Regions from separate parts of the Exiguobacterium sp. s189 genome, predicted to be linked through region 2. Evidence: predicted binding sites of a transcription regulator. Region 2 holds the regulator's gene; each other region holds the start of a gene.

Region 1 (5,028 bases), on a different contig from region 2:
AATTCTTCAGCGCGACGCGTACATTGATACTCGAAGCGCTCGACCAACTGTTCGATGCCGACATCGATATATCGGTTAAGAATACCGTAAAAGTCAGAGAGTGACTCCGAGATCAGTGCCATCTTCACCAAGTTGAGTGTGGAGAAGGATAAATTGCCACGTCCAACCGACGTCTCCTCTCCGTGTCGGTTTCCCATGACCCGAGTGCGACAACCCATATACGCTACTTCAGATTCATGTGTCCCATCATAGTAAGCGGCATTAAACGGGGCATCGATGAAGGAGAAGTTCGGGAAGAGTCGTTTGCCTGTGACGCGACACGCTTCACGAAAAAGATCAACGTTCGGGTCGTCCTCGTTGAAGTTGATGCCTTCCTTTACTTTAAAGATTTGAATGGGAAAAATCGGGGTCTCCCCATTCCCTAATCCCCGTTCCGTGGCACGAAGTAGCTCCCGAATGAGAATGCGTCCCCACTTTGAAGTATCTGTCCCGTAATTGATCGAGACGAACGGGACTTGACCGCCACCTCGTGAATGCATCGAGTTCGCATTATGAATGAACGCCTCACACGCCTGATATGTCGCCGAAATCGTCTCTTCTTCTGCGAGTTGTTCCAATTGTGTCTTGTTCCATTCCACAGGCAATGATTGGAGTTTGCTCAATTGGCGCTCATAGGTCTTCTCGACGTACGGTGCCAAATCGACGTCAAACATCGGGAACGCTTGACCCCCATGCTGCATATTTTGATTCGCTTGAAGGATGATGGACGCGAGCGCCATGGCGGAGCGAATGTCCTTGGGCGAACGGATTGTTCCATGACCCGTATGGAATCCATCTTTTAATAATTGACCGAGTGGTATTTGACAACATGTCGTCGACCCTGTGATGTAATAGTCGGCGTCGTGCACGTATAAATAGTTATCAGTGACGGCCTGTTTTGAGCGCTCCGACATCAAATATGTCTGCGACATTTCTTTCGACACTTCTGATGAGAGTCGTGCTAGTTTCCCAAGTGGGGACTTTCCGTCCACATTCGCATTTTCTTGTACCAAGTCTTGGTCTGGTAAGACGCAGACATCCTCATACAACTGCAGTAATTTCAAAACCCATCACCTCACTATATATGGATTAAAAACATTCACAAACGTTTTTAAAATCCTATATATAGATTATGACACGTATTTTTCTTGATGGTCACGAGTCGATATTGTGACAGTTTACGTGTGAGCATACGACAAAAAAGAGCCTCGTCTTCGGTAAGACAAGGCCCAACGTTATTTGTGACAAACGTCATTTATTTAGCAGCTTTGACGACTTTTAATTCGACTTCTTCCTCTAATTCTTGTGCCTCACGAAGACCTTTTGAGTTTAGCCATGTATAGATCGCTCCCATGAAGAGGGCGCCGCCGATAATGTTACCGAACGTCGCAGGAATCAAGTTGTGGATTGCACCTGCCATGCTGATTGTTTCAGGGTGTGGAACGACAAGCGTCAAGGCGAACAAGACGAAGTTGGCGATAACATGGTCGAATCCTGAAGCGAAGAAGACGGCAACAAGGAAAATCATCGAGAAAATTTGAGCGAATTCATTTTTCATTTGTTTCGGTAAGAAAATGGCGAGACAGACCATCCAGTTACAGAAGATGGCGCGGAAGAAAATTTCGACCGTCGTGTGATGCATTTTCCCCTCGACGACCGAGAACAGCCAGTTGTTCATCCCGAGTTCTTGGATGACGCCAGTCGGTGCAAGTAGTAACGCAAATAGGATTCCCCCGAGTGCGTTCCCGACGAAACAGAGTAACCAAACGAGCATCGTGTCGCTGAGCGTTGTATAGCCGCGAAGTGTCGACGTCGTGAAATACATCGTATTCCCCGTGAACAACTCCGCGCCCCCATAGATGATCATGACGAGCGCAATCCCGAACGAGAAGCCTCCGATGAGTGTCGTGAACGGAGATTCCGCTAAATACATACCGTTGACGACTTTCAATGTGAAGATTGAAGCAAAGCCGATAAAGATCCCGGCTAACATTGCCCGTAAAAAGTATTCCATTGGACGATAATGAATCATTTGCGAGGAAGCCTGTGCTTTTTTCCGTAATGATTCGAGTGCATGGATTTCCATTGATGCCATGTCACAAACCCTTCTTTCTGAGTAATTAAATAGGAAAGTATCAGTTCAAATATGTGAAATCATTAACAATATAAACTGTATAGTCTCTGTTGGCAATCACCTCTAGAAGGAATTGACAGACTGTTCACATCGTAATCGTTTACATATGGCGGATTTGTGACAAAGAAAAAGTACTTCGATTTCTCGAAGCACTTTTTCTACAATTACTCTTTATCCTCAGTCGATTCTTCTGTTTCTTCAGAAGAATCTTCAGAAGCTTCTTCTTCAGTCGAACCTTCCTCTGATTCAGTTTCTTCCTCTTCCTCAGCAACCGGCTCATTCACAGAGGCGATGTGCATATCTGGTTCAGAGACAATCGTGTACGATTTGTCTTCTGGAAGATCCGCTACCGTCACCGAGTCACCGATTTCGAGGTCTGACACGTCGAGTTCAATGCGTTCAGGGATGTTGGCAGGTGTCGCCGCGACCGTCACTTTATAGAGTGACTGGGCGAGATATCCGCCTTCTTTGACGCCTTTCGCATCGCCGACAAGGACGATATCCGCTTCGACTTCTGTCTCTTCATCCATCTTCACAGCCATGAATTCGACGTGCTGATAGAAGTTTGTGAACGGATTTGTTTCTGAACCGTGCACGAGCGTATTGATTTTGTTTCCATCGAAATGGAGTTCAATCAAGGCGTTGTCACCATGGTCTCGAAGAATTTTACGAAGGTCCATCTCGTCAAACACGATTGGTGTGCTGTCTACTTTGTAACCATAAACAACTCCTAACGCTTTTCCTTCGTTACGCAACTTCGTGCGTAGTGATCGTGGGCGTAATTCTCGTTTTGAAACTTGAAGTTTGTTCGTCATTTTCTTTTCCTCCTACATGGATATACATTTCATGTCGACATCTTGAGGGTGAGGCAGTGAAAAAGCCACCTCTCAACCTCGATGCGTTGAGTGACATATGTATAGTTTTCCCAGGAGGACTCGTAAATAAACGTTACATCGTATTAAAACAAGGTAACAAGACGATTACATGACGCGTTTGAACAACTTCTCAAGCTCATACGTGCTCCATTTCACGAGAATCGGTCGGCCGTGCGGACACGTAAACGGAGACGTCGTACGACTCAAATCATCAATCAATTGTCGCATCATCTCCATATTGAGTGGATGATTCGCTTTGATCGATCGTTTACACGCCATGAGGATCGATGCTTCCTCACGATATTTCGCGATGTCAATTGATCGCTGCTGAATGGCCATCTCCACTAGATCACGAATTGTACCCTCTAAGTCATGTTGCGGATACCATGTTGGAATCTCGCGCACGAGGAACGTGTTTCCCCCAAACGGCTCTAACGTGATGCCGGCATCCGCTAGAAGCGGGAGTACTTCTTCGATGGCGAGCGTCTCTTCTTGCGTGAACTCTAACGTCAGCGGAATCAACAGGAGCTGATACTCTTTTTCCGGACGTCCTAACTGCTCATAAAACAACTCATACTTGATGCGTTCCTGGGCAGCATGTTGGTCCATCACATACATCCCGTCTTCCGCTCCACAGACGATATAACTCGAGTGCAGTTGTCCGATGACATCTAATGCTGGAAGACGTTCGGACTGAAGAACGGGTTCCTCGACCTGTTCTGCCTGGAGCATCTCCGGCTCTGGTTCATGAACGAGCGGCGCCGGGTTCCACTGGGAGGGAGACGTGAGCGACTCTTTTCGTTCCCGAGGAATCGGATAGTTCCACTCGATTGTGTCTACTTGTTTAGGTTGCGGTTCCATCGAAAAGTCGAGTTTCGACTGTTCGGACGGTGTCTCTCGCTTTGGTTTTGGCTCTTGTTTCACAGACGGAATGAGACGTTGTTCCCGGAGCGTCAATTGAACGGTCTCTCGAATGAGCTGACATAATTCTTTTTCTTTCGACAAACGCACTTCACGTTTCGTCGGATGGACGTTCACGTCAATCAACATCGGGTCCATCTTCACTTCGAGCACAGCAATCGGATAGCGACCAATCGGTAAGAGCGTATGATAGCCTTCGAGCACGCTTTGGGTCAGCGCAAAATTCTTGATGCTTCGACCGTTTAAGATGAGGGTCACATATTGTTTGTTCGAACGAGTCACTTCCGGGCGCACGAGATGCGCGCTCAGCGTATAGTCGTTCGTCTTACTCGATGCCGTGACGATTTGCGCGGCGACTTGGCGACCATAGATGGCAAGCATGACTTGTTTCAAATCTCCGTTCCCGTTCGTGCGCAGCAGTTCTTTCTCTTCATGAAAGACGGTGAAGCGAATCTCTGGATGGGACAATGCCAAACGGTTCAACGTGTCGGTAATGCTCGCGAGTTCTGTTGCCGATGTCTTCAAATATTTCAGCCGTGCCGGTGTGTTGAAGAAGAGCTGACTGACCGCGATTTCGGTCCCGACATTCGTCGCCGCCGGATTCGTCTCTTTAACGACACCGCCTTCAAGCGTCATCTCAAAGCCGTCTTCATCCGCTCGTTTTGACTTCAACGAGACGTGACTGACCGACGCGATTGAAGCGAGCGCTTCCCCACGGAAACCGAGCGTCCGAATGCGAAACAAGTCGTGCTCGTCTCGAATCTTACTCGTCGCATGTCGTAAGAAGGCTCGGGCTGCGTCTTCCTCATGGAACCCGTGTCCGTTGTCACGCACTTTGATGAGACGGATACCCGCCTCTTGTAAGTCGACGTCCACTTTCGTCGCTCCCGCATCGATCGCATTCTCGACTAATTCTTTGACGACGGAAGCCGGTCGTTCGACGACCTCCCCGGCTGCGATTCGGTTCGCGAGTTGTTCCGGTAACTCTCGAATGATTCCCATCGACTCACCCTTTCTTTGCGGTCTGTTGCAGTTCGTAGAGCGCCTGCATCGCTTCGA
Region 2 (5,028 bases):
CTTATCGAGATATTTGTTCAAGATGCGGTCGGCACTATCGATGAACGTAACATGCTTCCCGTATGTTTCGAACGCCTCGACGAGTTCGACTCCGATATAACCCGCCCCGATGACAGCAATCTTCGTCGCATCTGTCGCGCGCTCGATGATGCGTTGTGCGTGCGCATAGTTTTTACAGAGTTCGATTCCATTCATTTCGATTCCTGGGAGCGTTGGGACGATTGGCCATGAACCCGTCGTGACGATCAAGCGGTCATACGTGTCGTGCACGTCTTCCCCCGTCTCGAGATTCTTGGCGTGGACCGTCTTCGCTTCGGCGTCAATCGACAAGACATCATGTTTCATGCGCATAGTCGCTCCGAGTTCTTCAAGCTCGCGTGGAGAGGAGTAGAACAATTCTTCCGCACGTTGGACGACCCCACCGACGTGGAGCGCAATCCCACACGAGAGGAAGCTGACGTTGTCGTTCCGCTCGTAAACGGTGATGTCGAGATTGTCGTGCTTGGCGAGTAAACCTTTGACTGCTGCTGTTCCTGCGTGTGTACATCCGATGACTGCGATTTTCATATGAGTCGTCTCTCCTTTTATGTTAGACAGTACGTTTCATTTTTATATTGTGATAAATATCACATTTATTTCTTGATCTTAGTGTACTATTTCACAATGTAAGGTTCAACGACTATGCTCACTATTTCACGTATAAGTGTCTAAAGTTTGAACAGAAAAAATCCGCTCATTCTCATGACCGGACTCGTCGCTTTTTCAATAGATGATAGCTTATGAGAAATAGATGCACAATCAAACCGAAGACGTTCATAGCAAGCCCGACGACCGCCCACCACAATGCTCCCCAGCCGTACCCAAACGTCAGACTGCCAATTAGTAGCATATAGCCACTTACGGCCAATACTATATTTAAGATGAATGGAAAAGGCCTTTGTTTTTTCGTTCGGATCATTTGATACGTTGAAATGATGACTCCCAGTGTGAGTCCAAACAGCAATACGAGCAAAATGGTGATGTCATTCATCCTTTACCTCCATAACTTGATTGGAAAGACGCTTTCAAGATTGTCCCTCACGTCTACTTTTCAGCCTCTGATAAATGACAATGCCAACGTGAAGAATCATACCAAGTACGTACAAGATCAACCCTAATGCAAGCCAACCGAGTGCATCCCAACCACGTACGATTGTCATTCCGACAAGAAACAAGATATAGCCAGTTACGAGTAGCAACGACGAGACGATGAATTGACGTCGCAATCGAGATTTGATAGAGAAAAATAAGAAAAGCAGTAGGATGGTTGTCATCGTGCCTAATACTATAAGGTCTTCTCCGCTATACTCCCGAATCATCGTGCATCCTCCCTCATATATGTGACTCATTTTATTGTAGCACATGAAATGGAAATTTATCTCAATCACTCACATTCTATCAATACGTCACGACAAAAAAAGCATCATCCCATTTACGGAACGATGCTCATTTCTCATTCATCTGTTTCATTAAATCCATCTGTTCTTGCACCATCGCTTCTTTCTCCCGGCGCAACACCCCTTTGTAGGCGACGCGTGAAATCGATAAACTGATTTCATATAGGAAGAAGAGTGGCAATGACACCATAAGGTGCGACGTCAAATCCGGTGGTGTGATGAATGCCGCGACTACGAATAGCGCGAAGTACGCATACTTACGAATCTTCGATAAGAAGTATGGTGTCACGACACCAATCCGTGTCAAGAACATCGTCACGACCGGCAATTGGAACAATAGACCGAACGGGATCGTCAGTTGCAACAAGAACGTGAAGTAATTGTTCGCCCCGATGATTTGTTCGAGTCCGAGGTCTTGCCCGAGGTCCGTCGAGATATCGAGGACGAGCGGGAATAACCAGTAGTAGGCGAACGCAAGGCCGATCAAGAACAATCCGAAGATGATCGGGATATAGGCAAGGGTACCTTTCCGTTCATTCGGATGCAGACCGGGTGCGACAAACGCCCACACTTGATACAGTAAGAATGGGCTCGCCGCAATCAGGCCGATGATGAGCGCCAAGTTCAAGTAAATCATGAGCGGGTCCGCGACCCCAAAGGCGTTCAGTTCGAGCCCGCGTTCGACGAGATCTTCTTGCAAGTACGCGAGTACATATTTGACACTCGGCAAAGCCATCAAAAAGAAGGCAAAGACGACAAATGCAGATAGCATCAGTCGTCTCCGCAGCTCTGTCAAGTGATCGGTGAGTTCCCGCTCTTGATCAGGTTGATGATTCATGGCTTACTGCTCTTTCTTTTCGATAGCTTTCTTGTCGTTCTCGTCGTGCTCGTTCATCATGCCGTTCGTTGCATTTTTGAACTCACGAAGCGTTTGTCCGGCCGCGCGACCAAACTCCGGTAATTTCTTCGGTCCGAAGATGATGAGCGCGATGATGGCGATGATGAATAGACTCGCCCCACCCGGAATCCCGACGACGAGTGATGATGCTAGTAATTCCATTATTGATGGACCCCCTCAGCGGTTGGATAGTGTTGCATAAAGTAAATGAGTGACTGCAGCTCAATCGACAAATCGATGTGATGGACGCGAACCGTGTCCGGTACGGTAAGTCGTGCCGGTGTGAAGTTCAAGATGCCCTTGATACCGAAACGGACCAAGTCGTCTGCGACGGACTGTGCATAGGCAGAAGGTACCGTCAAAATGGCGACGTCAATCTTGTTTTGCTTCATAATTTTTTCCATCTCATCGACGTGATGAATTGGGACGCCTGACATCGTCGTGCCGACTTTTGTCTCGTCTGCGTCGAACCCGACGACGATATGTGTGTTATTGTTTTTAAGGAAGTTATAGTTGACGAATGCCGTCCCAAGGTGACCGACCCCGACCAAGGCGACATTCGTAATCTCGTCCTGATTCAGTGTCTTTCGGAAAAAGTCTAACAGATACTGCACGTTATAGCCATATCCCTTTTTACCAAGCGCACCGAAGTACGAGAAATCACGGCGAATCGTAGCCGAATCGACCTTGACCGCCTCACTCAGTTCTGCTGAAGAGACACGCTGTTTACCTGACGCGTGCAGGCTTTGAATAAATCGATAGTATAGTGGCAACCGTTTGGCTGTCGCTTGTGGAATCTTTGGTTCGTTTTGACTCAACGGAAAGAGCCTCCTTTTTACGACACGTTACAAACGAATCTGAATTTCATACACCTTGATTGTAAACGAATTCACATGACCACTCAACGAATATACCTAAAATCGCTGAAAAATACAGTATACTAAATAGAGAGAAAGGGGTTTTTTCACTTGATCCTACTGCAAGTCAATAACTTATCCAAATCCTTCGGCGTCGAGCCGATTTTAGAAAACGTCAAACTCGAAATCCAAGAAGGCGAACGCGTCGCCCTCGTCGGCCGAAACGGGGCTGGGAAGTCAACGCTTTTGAAAGTCATCGCCGGTGAATACAACTATGACTCCGGGGACATCATGAAGCCAAAAGACGTCACCATCGGCTATCTCGCCCAAGACTCAGGGCTCGAATCCGACGAGACGATCTGGAACGAGATGCTCACCGTCTTCACGGACTTGATCGAGCAAGAGAAGACGCTCCGTCGCATGGAGGCCGACATGGGATCCGAACGGATTCTAAACGACGCCGCTGCGTACGAACGCCTCCTCTCCTCTTACGATGAAGAACAGCACACATTCAAAGAGCGCGGCGGTTACCAGTATGAAGCGACGATCCGCTCGGTCCTTCACGGAATGCGCTTCTATCCGGACGACTTCGAACGTCGGATCGACACGCTCTCCGGGGGACAACGGACGCGTCTCGCCTTGGCGAAGATGCTCCTTCAAAGTCCCGACCTGCTCATCTTGGACGAGCCGACGAACCATTTGGACATCGAGACGCTCGCCTGGCTAGAGAAGTACTTGAGCGGCTATAAAGGTGCCGTCCTCATCGTCTCCCACGACCGCTACTTCCTCGACCGCGTCGTCTCGGTTGTCTATGAGCTGTCACGTCATCGGAGCCGCCGCTTCGTCGGGAACTACACGAAGTATCTCGAACAAAAGGCCGCTCTCTACGAACAAGAGAAGAAGCAGTTTGAGTCGCAACAAGAAGAGATTGCCAAGATGCAGGACTTCATTCAGCGAAACATCGCCCGGGCGACGACGACGAAACGGGCGCAAAGCGTACGGAAGCGTCTGGAGAAAGTCGATCGTCTCGATGCTCCGGACGGTGACGAACGCAGTGCGGTCCTCTCGTTCTCCATCAAACGACAGAGCGGAAACGATGTGTTGAGCGCGAGTGACCTCGCCATCGGGTATGAAGAACCGATTGCCCAAAATCTCCGTTTCCAGCTACAGCGCGGGGAATCCGTCGCTCTCGTCGGTCCGAACGGGGTCGGGAAGTCGACACTTCTCAAAGTGTTGACGAAACAACAAGCCGCCCTTACCGGTGATATCCGCTACGGGACCGGCGTCGAGATCGGCTACTACGATCAGGAGCAGCAGAACTTGTCGGACGCGAACCGTGTCATCGACGAGATTTGGAACGACTGGCCGCTCATGCGCGAGCAAGAAGTGCGGAGTCTTCTCGGACAGTTCCTCTTCAGCGGCGATGATGTCATGAAGCGTGTCCATGAATTATCAGGCGGCGAACGCGCACGTCTCACGTTGGCCAAGCTGAAGCTCGAGCAACCGAACCTCCTCATCCTGGACGAGCCGACGAACCACTTGGACCTCGACTCGAAAATGATTTTAGAGAACGCCCTTCTCGACTATCCAGGTACGATTCTCTTCGTCTCGCACGACCGCTACTTCATCGATCGTCTCGCGACGCGTGTGTTAGAAATCACGCCGAACGGCATCGACGAGTATCTCGGTGACTATTCGTACTACGTCGAGAAGAAAGAAGAACTCGAAGAACTCGCGCGACTCGCCCGTGAAGAGACGAAGCAGGTCGTCGTGAAAAAACAGCGTGCCGATAAAGAACAACAACGAGAAGAGCGCCGCATCAAACAGCGCATCGAAG
Region 3 (5,028 bases), on a different contig from region 2:
CCACACCTTCTGCTGTCGTACTTGCCGGGAGGCCGAGGTAACGTGCGATTTCTGCGTAACGCTCGTCAGCGATGAATGACTCATATTTCGGGAACGCCGCAAGTTTTGATGGGCGTGTCGCGTTGTAACGGATGACGTGTGGCATAAGGATTGCGTTCGTACGACCGTGTGGTACGTGGAACTCCCCACCGATTTTGTGAGCGATCGAGTGGTTGATTCCAAGGAACGCGTTCGCGAACGCCATACCAGCCATCGTTGATGCGTTGTGCACTTTCTGACGTGCTTCCGCATCGCTACCGTTTTCATACGCTTTTGGTAGGTAGTCGAAAATCATCTTGATGGCGCGGAGGCAAAGGCCGTCCGTGTAATCATTCGCCATGACTGAAACGTATGCTTCGATCGCGTGCGTCATGACGTCCATTCCTGTGTCAGCCGTAATCGATGCTGGCACGGTCATGACGAACTCAGGGTCGACGATTGCAACGTCTGGTGTGATCGCATAGTCGGCAATCGGATATTTCACGTTACGTTTTTTGTCTGTGATGACGGTGAACGGTGTCACTTCAGAACCTGTACCAGAAGTTGTCGGGATTGCGATAAACATTGATTTGTTACCGAGCGTCGGGAACTTGTACGTCCGTTTGCGAATATCCATGAATTTCTGACGAAGGTTTGAGAACTTCTCTTCTGGACGTTCGTAGAAGAGCCACATTCCTTTCGCAGCATCCATCGGTGATCCACCACCGAGTGCGATAATCATGTCTGGTTGGAAGTGACGCATCGCTTCGGCACCGTTCATGACCGTTTCGACAGATGGGTCTGGTTCGACTTGGTCAAAGATGCGGTACTCAACACCTGCAGGCAAGTTTTTAATGACTTTGTCAGCAAATCCGAGTTTGACCATCATTTCATCCGTGACGATCATCGCCCGTTTTTTCGTTGTGAGTGATTGAAGGTATTGCACCGAGTTTTTCTCGAAGTAGATTTTTTCAGGTACTTTGAACCATTGCATATTCACGCGACGTCTCGCCACCTTTTTCACGTTGAGTAGATGTTTCGCCGTCACGTTTTCTGAGACGGAGTTTTTACCGTATGACCCACAGCCGAGCGTGAGGGATGGTGTCATTTCGTTATAAAGGTCACCGATTCCACCGTGTGCTGAAGGTGAGTTGACGATGATACGGCAAGCTTTCATGCGAAGACCGAAGTCAAGGATGGCATCGTCATCTGTTGAGTGGATGACCGCTGTGTGACCGAGACCACCGATTTCGAGCATTTTTTCAGCGATCGCGAATCCTTCTTCACGTGACTGTACTTTATAAGCACCGAGAACCGGGCTCAACTTTTCATGAGAAAGAAGTTCAGTTGCGCCGACCGTTTCAAGTTCAGCAATCAAGATTTTTGTATCAGCCGGTACTTTGAGACCTGCTTTTTCAGCGATCCACGCTGCTGGCTTCCCGACGATTTCTGGGTTGACCGCACATGTGTCCGTGCGAATGACAAGTGTTTCGAGTTTCGCTTTTTCTTCAGGTGAGCAGAAGTAGCAACCGAGTGCCGTCATTTCTGCTTTCACTTCTTCGTAAACTTCTTGGTCGACGATGATTGCTTGTTCAGACGCACAAATCATACCGTTGTCGAACGTTTTTGAAAGGATGACGTCCGAGATGGCACGTTTCACTTTCGCAGTCTTATCGATATAAGCCGGTACGTTACCAGGTCCGACACCGAGTGCTGGTTTACCAGTCGAATAAGCTGATTTGACCATTGCCGCCCCACCTGTCGCAAGAACCATCGCCACACCTGGGTGGTTCATGAGTGCTTTTGTTGCGTCGAGCGACGGGACTTCAACCCATTGAATCAAGTTTTCAGGAGCACCTGCCGCTACCGCTGCGTCACGAAGAACACGTGCCGCTTCACTTGAACACTGTTGAGCGGATGGATGGAACGCGAAGATGATTGGGTTACGTGTCTTGATGGCGATGATTGCTTTGAACATCGTTGTCGATGTTGGGTTCGTGACCGGTGTGACCCCAGCGACGACACCGACTGGTTCTGCGATGTATGTGATTCCGTTTTGAACGTCGTCTTCAAGAACGCCAACTGTTTTTTCTCCACGGAGTGAGTTGTAAATATATTCTGTCGCGAAGATGTTTTTGATCATCTTGTCTTCAAAGACACCGCGGCCAGTTTCTGTATGTGCTAATTTCGCAAGTGCGACGTGTTGCTCAAGACCAGCGAGCGCCATCGCTTGTACGATTTCATCGATTTTCTCTTGGTCGAACGTCATCAACGTATCGAGTGCGGCATGTGCACCCGCTACGAGCGTATCTACCATTTGTTCTGCCGTAGTTTCCACTTTTGCTTTCTCTTTGACTGCCATGTTAGGTTCCTCCTCATAATTGAGAGCTTTTAATGAACATATTGACTTGATGGAAGACACAATGTGATGACTGCTTTCAAGAGATTGTGCTTTCCTTCACATTCATAGAATACAATGTTTTTCGGAGTTTGCGGGTGACAACAATGTGAACTCTTTCACAATATTTTTTTGTCATTTGTTGATAGCCCTTGATTTTTAACTGTGTCCTCAGTAAAATCGAATACGTTTTCATGAAAACAAGTAATTCCGTTTATGTAAACGCTTACATCAATTGTGTCGAATCTACTTCTACTATGATGTATGAATCATCACATCAACCCGTTTTTAGGTTCAACTGCACCTAACTCGTGTATAATGAAAATAGAACCTAACTAGGAAGTGAATCTACTATGCCGAAACAAGATGCTGCGGACCAGTTCGTCAAACTGATCCCTTTAATTCGTCGTAAACTGCTACGTCGATCTGATTTCCCACAAATTCCGAACTTGAACTTCTCTCATTTCCATCTGTTGATGTTGATTGAGGACGAGGGGGCTGTCACAAATGGACGAATTAGTGAAACACTCTCCATCGCGCCGCCCAATGTTACCCCGCTCATCACGAAACTGTTAAATGAAGGATATATTACACGCGTACCGGATGAACGGGACCGCCGTGTCATTTGGAACCAGTTGACAGAGAAAGGTGAGCGTATTTTACTCGAACGGAGAGACTCGTTCCGGAGGCTTTTTGAGGAGCGTCTCGCCTTTTTAAACGAGGATGAAACCGACAGCCTCATTGACAGTTTGAAGACGCTCACCGAGATTGTTGAGAAGATGGATAAGGGCGACGAGTAAAACTTTTCTCGTCAATTCACGCAACTTCTTATATAATCTGTAATGAATCTACGTACAAATGGAAAGAGAGATGACATGTAATGGGTCGTAAATGGAACAACATTAAAGAGAAGAAGGCGTCAAAAGACGCGAACACGAGTCGCGTCTATGCGAAGTTCGGTCGCGAGATCTATGTGGCCGCCCGCCAAGGGGAACCTGATCCTGAGTTGAACCAATCATTAAAATTCGTTGTGGAGCGTGCGAAAACGTATAACGTGCCCCGTGCGATTATCGATCGCGCCATCGATAAAGCAAAAGGTGGCGACGAAGAAAACTTCGATGAGCTTCGCTATGAAGGATTCGGACCGAATGGTTCGATGGTCATCGTCGATACGTTGACGAATAACGTGAACCGTACAGCATCTGAAGTACGTGCCGCTTTCGGTAAAAACGGAGGAAACATGGGTGTCAGCGGTTCGGTCGCCTACATGTTTGATGCGACAGCCGTCATCGGTGTCAATCAAATGTCGGCAGACGATGTCCTTGAACTCATGATGGAACACGACCTTGACGTTCGTGACGTCATCGAAGAAGATGAGACGGTCATCGTCTATGCCGAGCCAGAAGCGTTCCATGCCGTTCAGACTGCATTCAAGTCTGCCGGGGTTGAAGAGTTCGCCGTCGCCGAGTTGACGATGCTTCCACAAAACGAAGTGTCGCTCGATGACGATTCGAAAGAACAGTTTGAAAAATTAATCGATGTGCTCGAAGACTTGGAAGATGTTCGCCAAGTGTATCACAACGTCGATCTGTAACACGTAAGCGATAACTTTCACGAGTTATCGCTTTTTTCATAATCGATTTGACAAGGGTCACATCATATGTTAAATTTCAAAAAGTCTTTATCATATTAAAGTGATACCAAGAGAAAGAAATTGTGAAAGGTGTTGGATGGATATGAACGCAGTATTACTTGCAGTCATCGTCTTATTTGCACTCGCCATCAGTCGTGTGCACATTGTATTGTCCTTAATATTAGCTGCGCTTGTCGGAGGGCTTGTTGGAGGGCTCGGATTTAACGATACGTTGACCGCCTTCAGCGAAGGTCTCGGCGGTGGAGCGAGCATCGCCCTTAGCTATGCGCTCCTTGGGGCATTCGCCGTCGGATTGTCGAAGACGGGTCTACCGGATGTCTTAGCTGAAAAGCTGATTTCGATGTCAGGTCGTGACGTGTCAGGAAAACGCGTGATGTACGTCAAAGCGTTCTTGTTGTCGCTTCTCTTATTGTTGTCCATCAGCTCACAAAACGTGCTTCCGATTCACATCGCCTTTATCCCGATCGTGATTCCGCCGTTACTCGTCTTATTCAATGAGTTGAAGTTAGATCGCCGTCTCGTCGCAACCATCTTGACGTTCGGTCTCGTGACACCGTATATGTTGCTACCTGTCGGGTTCGGTGGGATTTACTTGAACGAGATTTTGATTGCAAACGTTGAAGCGAACGGCTTAGCTGTCGGAGACGTCAATATCATCTCGATCATGGGAATTCCGGCATTAGGAATGGTCGTCGGATTGATTGCCGCGTTCATTCACTACCGGAAACCGCGTTCGTACGAAACGATCGCACTCGGACCGTCTGACTATGAAGTTCGTCAAATGAGTGGCTTCAAGATGATCATGACGCTTGCCGTCGTTCTCATCGTCCTCATCGTTCAATTGCAGACAGAGTCGATGATCGCTTCAGCGGTGACTGGACTAATTTTACTCTCGATTTTCCGCCTCATCCCTTGGTCAGAGGCCGATGACATCTTCACGAGCGGGATGCGCATGATG
Region 4 (5,028 bases), on a different contig from region 2:
ACGACAGCACAGTATGCGGCTGAACGCTTCAGGGAGCATACACGACTCTTCGCCGAACTTGAAACGGCGCTTTATCAAGGCACTGTCTCGAACAAGTTGCTCGATGATCATTATGCGGCGTATCCATTCCTTCAAGACGAAGATCTTGATGTCGATTCATTCCTCTCCCCGCACGACTATTACGTGACGACTGAACGAGATGCAGAAGAGTCGGCAATTCTTATGCTGACACCCGAATATCACGGTCATATCGTCGGTGGACTTGGTCAACGTGTCGTCGAGGAAGTGGAGGCGAGAGCAAATGAGGGAGAAACCGTCTATGTGCTGACGCCGTATCACGATGAGTTACCGGAATACGAACGACACGGAAACGTTCATGTGTATCGAGTTCGTCCGACTAGCCCATTTTTAGAGCACGTCATGAATCAGGTTGCCACGCAAAATATTGCGTATGTCAAACTCGTTCATGAACTTTCGAAACGGGTATCATTCAAAGTGATTCATCACTTTGATTGGATGACGATTCCTGCTGCAAGAGAACTTGCGCAATCACTCACGCTTCCGTTATACTCAACTATGTTGTCCTTTGAAGCGACACGGAACCCGCACGGGCACGGTGGTTTATTCGATGCAATCCATCGTATTGAAAACAGTGTGTTCTCGTCAGCGGAGTACGTCTATGTCGGCGAAGAGCTCTCGATGAACGACCTGAAACAATGGTATAAAGTAAGCGAGAATGTCAACACATGCCTACCTCTTGAATCTTCTCCTTATGGACAGGAATCAATGAAAAAGAACGTGAAATAACCTTGCTTTTTCATAAGAAACTTGGTAGGATAATTGAGTATGCTTAGACTGTAAAGCAAAAGCACTTGATACAACATCATTAAGATGGGAGTGAAAGAAATGCGCGTTAAAATTACATTAGCTTGCACAGAAACAGGCGATCGCACGTACATCACGAAGAAAAACAAACGTAACAACCCAGAGCGCCTTGAGTTGCGCAAATACAACCCACGTCTCCGTCGTCACACGCTTTACCGCGAAGTGAAGTAATGAGGGACCGGCCGTCACATATGTGGCGGCTTTTTTTGTAAGGAGGAATGCGTTGTGGAAGACAAAGCAGCGTTAAGACGAACGGTTCATCAGTATATTAAACAAATGAATAATCGCCAACAAGTTGACCGAGTCATCCATCAGCGGTTGTTCGCAACAGAGATATGGAAAGAAAGCCAGACGATTGCCGTGACATCGTCACTTCCGCTTGAAATCGATACATCGCCAATCATTCATGAAGCGTTTGAAGCAGGAAAAACGGTGTGCGTCCCGAAAGTAACGGAGCAGGGGTTAACGTTTCATAATATTCATTCAGTAGATGACCTTGAGACGGGCGTCATGAATATTTTGGAGCCGACGACCCCGCCGACGACGAAAAGCATCGACCTCTGTCTTGTGCCGGGAAGGGTATTTGACCGTTCAGGATATCGAATCGGTTGGGGTGGAGGATACTATGACCGATTTTTACGTACATATGAAGGGGAGACGGTTTCATTAGCGTACTCCGTTCAATTGGTCGATCAAGTGCCGACTGAACCACATGATCTACCTGTTCAGTGGATTGTGACAGAAAAGGAGATGATTCAATGTTCGCCATATTTGTTGTAACTTGTATCGTCGCCTTTCTCGGGTATCGGTTGCACTCCTTGACGCTCTCGGGAGCCGTCTTGACTGTAGTGACGGGGGTGTTGATTGGGTTATCGTTTGGTTGGTTCGGCCTCTATTTACTCGGTGTATTCTTCTCGACGTCTTCTCTTGCATCGAAATATCGATCTCGTGATAAACAAAATGTAGATGACATTGTCGAAAAAACGGGAGCGCGCGACGCCATTCAAGTGTTAGCAAACGGTGGGGTAGGGATTCTTTGTGCCCTCGGTTACTTACTGACAGATGACCTCGTCTATCTTTATATGTACATCGTGTCTATTGCGGCAGCGACGAGTGACACGTGGGGATCTGAATTCGGTGTCCTCGCAAAACGTAAACCGCGTTTCATGTTCACGTTTAGAGAAGTTGAGCCGGGAACGAGCGGTGCCGTTTCAACATTTGGGACGGTCATGTCGATTGTAGGGGCGTTCGTGATCGTCTGTTCTTCTCTCCTGTTTGTCGAATTGAACATGGCATTACTGTTGGCGCTTTGGGGAATCGGACTGAGTGGGAGTGTCATCGATACATTGCTTGGGGCGACGGTTCAACGGAAGTTTCGTTGTACGGTTTGTGGAAAGCTGACGGAAAAGAAAGTTCATCATCAAGTTCCTACAACATATGTGTCAGGGTGGCGTGTACTAGGGAATGATGCAGTCAATTTTTTATCCGTTCTCGGAGCGGCGTCTATTTGTTTTTTGGTGTTCGGATGAGGGTAGTACAGAAAATGAAGATGTTTCAATCTAATGTGAAAGTTGTCACAATATCGCCAAAGTGAAAACGGTTTCCACTGTAGTTAGGGTTTGTGAATGATGTTACAATCTTGTTGTAACAGAGATATCAAAAACATGAAACAGATTGATCGAAGGGTGGAGAATCAATATGGAAACATTAAATCATGCTAAAGTAACGCGCGTCGCACTCGTAGGGGCAGGGGCAGTTGGAGCGAGTTTCGCGTACCAGTTAACGACAGCAAGCCTTTGTGAAGAACTCGTCATCATTGACATCAACAAGGCAAAAGCAGAAGGGGAAGCGATGGACTTGAACCACGGCGTCTCGTTCGCGTCTTCACCGATGCGTGTGTGGGCAGGAGACTACGCAGACTGTGGTGTAGCAGACATCGTCGTCATTACTGCAGGTGCACCGCAACGTCCAGGGGAGACTCGTCTTGACCTTGTTGAAAAAAATGCGAAGATCATGAAGTCGATGATTTCAGATATTATGGATTCTGGTTTTGATGGCATTATCATTATCGCCTCAAACCCTGTCGACATTATGACGCATTTGGCATGGAAGTATTCAGGACTCCCTAAACATCGCGTCTTCGGCTCAGGTACTGTTCTCGACACGTCGCGTTTACGTTACATGCTTGGCGACTATTTCAATGTCGACCCACGTAACTGTCATGCCTATATCATGGGTGAGCACGGTGACACCGAGTTTGCTGCTTGGAGTAATGCTCGTATCTATGGAAAGTCTGTTGAGCAGTTGCTTGAAGAGCATGATGAATATAACTGGCAAGACCTTGAAGACATATATGTGAACGTACGTGATGCGGCTTATCACATCATCGAACGTAAAGGTGCGACATACTATGCTATTGGACTCGGATTACTCCGTTTGGTCAAAGCGGTTCTTCGTAATGAGAACACGTTGCTGACAGTCGGTGCTCATCTTGATGGGGAATACGGTTTACACGATATTCATATCGGGGTACCGGCCATCATCAACCGTCAGGGCGTGCGTGAGGTCGTTGAGATTGAGTTGTCGGAAGAAGAACATCAAAAAATGCAACATTCTGCGAACGTCCTTATGAAAACGATGGAACCTGTCTTGTAATTGCGATATATGAGTGACCCGTAGCCGTAAAGGTTGCGGGTTTTTTGTACGTTTGAGGCAAGCCACGACTTTGTCGTGAGGTACAACGTGATTTACAATAGAATGAGAGAGGAGGGATTTTGTTGGCGACTTGCTTCTGGGAAGACATTTATCAAGCGGTCGAGAACGGTGGACGCATTGAAGGGATATTAGAACCGTCCCGTGCAGTCATCTTGTTTGATACAAAAGCAGGTGATCGCTATGACCTTTACGTTCAAACTGAAAAAGCATGGGCGAATCATGTCGGTACTGATATTAACGCAATCTTGAGCGCCTTTCGTCTGTCTCGTATTGGACGAAAGCGTTTGACGATTCACATATATGGTGACCGTCTCGTTGATGAAGAGCGGGTCGACTCCATGACGTTCCCGATTCCAGCGAGAGTGACATTATCTCGCTCGATTTGTACACCTACGATGGAGGACGACCGTTTTCGACTGCTCGCGGTTGCAATGGATCGAAAGAAGAAAGCGGAGTTAAAGAAACGATTCTCCTTTGGTAAACCGCAAGTAGTTTACGGCTTGATGTTCATCACGTTTTTAGTCATGTGGCTAGCTGAATCGGTCGGTTCGACATTCGACCCGAACACGTTGATCGCATTCGGTGCGAAAGTGAACCCGCTCATCGAAGAAGGGGAATGGTGGCGGTTAATTACGCCAATGTTTCTGCATATCGGATGGTTCCATTTTGCCATCAACATGTTTGCGCTCTGGTCACTTGGTCCGCTCGTTGAACGAATGTACGGCTCTCTCCGCTTTCTCATCATCTACGTGGTCGGTGGGATTTTAGCGACGACAGCATCGTACGCGTTCAGTGAATCCATTTCAGCGGGGGCATCAGGAGCCTTATTTGGTCTGGTCGGTGCCTTACTCTATTTTGGACTGCGGGATCGTTCGCTCTTTATGAAGACACTCGGACCTCCGCTCTTTATTATGTTAGGATTAAATGTAGGACTCGCGTTCGTATTGGGTGCGAACTTGGATCATTTTGCACACGCGGGTGGTTTACTAGGTGGATTCGTCGTCTCTGGTGTCGTCGGATTGCCTGATGAGAAAAATCGAACACAACGCATCTTATTTTCTGTGCTCACGGCCACGTTATTTGGTCTACTATACGGGTATGGATCTTGGTAAGGGGAGAATATGATGATTGATACACTGAAAACATTAGTTGAAATCCCGAGTCCGTCTGGCATGACGGAGGAGGCGATCGGATTTGCAGAAAATGAACTTCAAGCACTCGGTGTGAAGACGTCTCGTTTACATAAAGGGGCGTTGCTCGCAACGTTCCCAGGACGTTCGGACGAAGCGCGTCTTTTGACGGCGCACGTCGATACCCTTGGGGCGATGGTCAAGGACATCTTGCCGAGCGGACGCTTACGACTCACGCAAGTAGGTGGATACGCTTGGACGGCGATCGAAGGAGAAAACTGTCTCATTCATCGCGAGG

What was found. Region 2 encodes Rex, which represses fermentation and respiration genes when NADH is low (regulators of the CRP and FNR family bind a similar motif). Its sites were predicted from a motif close to TTGTGAAATATTTCACAA; they were not measured.
Region 1: KNO99_RS03330 (formate/nitrite transporter family protein) is a predicted target of Rex. The motif match lies at 2,186-2,203, and genes of this name have one in related genera.
Region 3: adhE (bifunctional acetaldehyde-CoA/alcohol dehydrogenase) is a predicted target of Rex. The motif match lies at 2,524-2,541, and genes of this name have one in related genera.
Region 4: KNO99_RS09850 (L-lactate dehydrogenase) is a predicted target of Rex. The motif match lies at 2,448-2,465, and genes of this name have one in related genera.

The regions. Positions count from the first base shown of each region.
Region 1 is NZ_JACSKM010000002.1:107,127-112,154, forward strand. It holds gene KNO99_RS03325 (anaerobic ribonucleoside triphosphate reductase) at 1-1,103, opposite strand, end outside; gene KNO99_RS03330 (formate/nitrite transporter family protein) at 1,295-2,125, opposite strand; gene KNO99_RS03335 (50S ribosomal protein L25/general stress protein Ctc) at 2,338-2,988, opposite strand; gene mutL (DNA mismatch repair endonuclease MutL) at 3,154-4,971, opposite strand; gene mutS (DNA mismatch repair protein MutS) at 4,976-5,028, opposite strand, start outside.
Region 2 is NZ_JACSKM010000009.1:100,815-105,842, forward strand. It holds gene KNO99_RS11855 (FAD-dependent oxidoreductase) at 1-567, opposite strand, end outside; gene KNO99_RS11860 (hypothetical protein) at 740-1,030, opposite strand; gene KNO99_RS11865 (hypothetical protein) at 1,065-1,358, opposite strand; gene tatC (twin-arginine translocase subunit TatC) at 1,486-2,274, opposite strand; gene tatA (twin-arginine translocase TatA/TatE family subunit) at 2,278-2,496, opposite strand; gene KNO99_RS11880 (redox-sensing transcriptional repressor Rex) at 2,496-3,152, opposite strand; gene KNO99_RS11885 (ABC-F family ATP-binding cassette domain-containing protein) at 3,303-5,028, shown strand, end outside.
Region 3 is NZ_JACSKM010000002.1:61,860-66,887, forward strand. It holds gene adhE (bifunctional acetaldehyde-CoA/alcohol dehydrogenase) at 1-2,380, opposite strand, end outside; gene KNO99_RS03125 (MarR family winged helix-turn-helix transcriptional regulator) at 2,770-3,216, shown strand; gene KNO99_RS03130 (YebC/PmpR family DNA-binding transcriptional regulator) at 3,297-4,010, shown strand; gene KNO99_RS03135 (Na+/H+ antiporter family protein) at 4,153-5,028, shown strand, end outside.
Region 4 is NZ_JACSKM010000007.1:25,381-30,408, forward strand. It holds gene KNO99_RS09830 (1,4-alpha-glucan branching protein domain-containing protein) at 1-807, shown strand, start outside; gene rpmG (50S ribosomal protein L33) at 892-1,056, shown strand; gene KNO99_RS09840 (5-formyltetrahydrofolate cyclo-ligase) at 1,111-1,665, shown strand; gene KNO99_RS09845 (DUF92 domain-containing protein) at 1,644-2,414, shown strand; gene KNO99_RS09850 (L-lactate dehydrogenase) at 2,584-3,540, shown strand; gene KNO99_RS09855 (rhomboid family intramembrane serine protease) at 3,663-4,712, shown strand; gene KNO99_RS09860 (M42 family metallopeptidase) at 4,725-5,028, shown strand, end outside.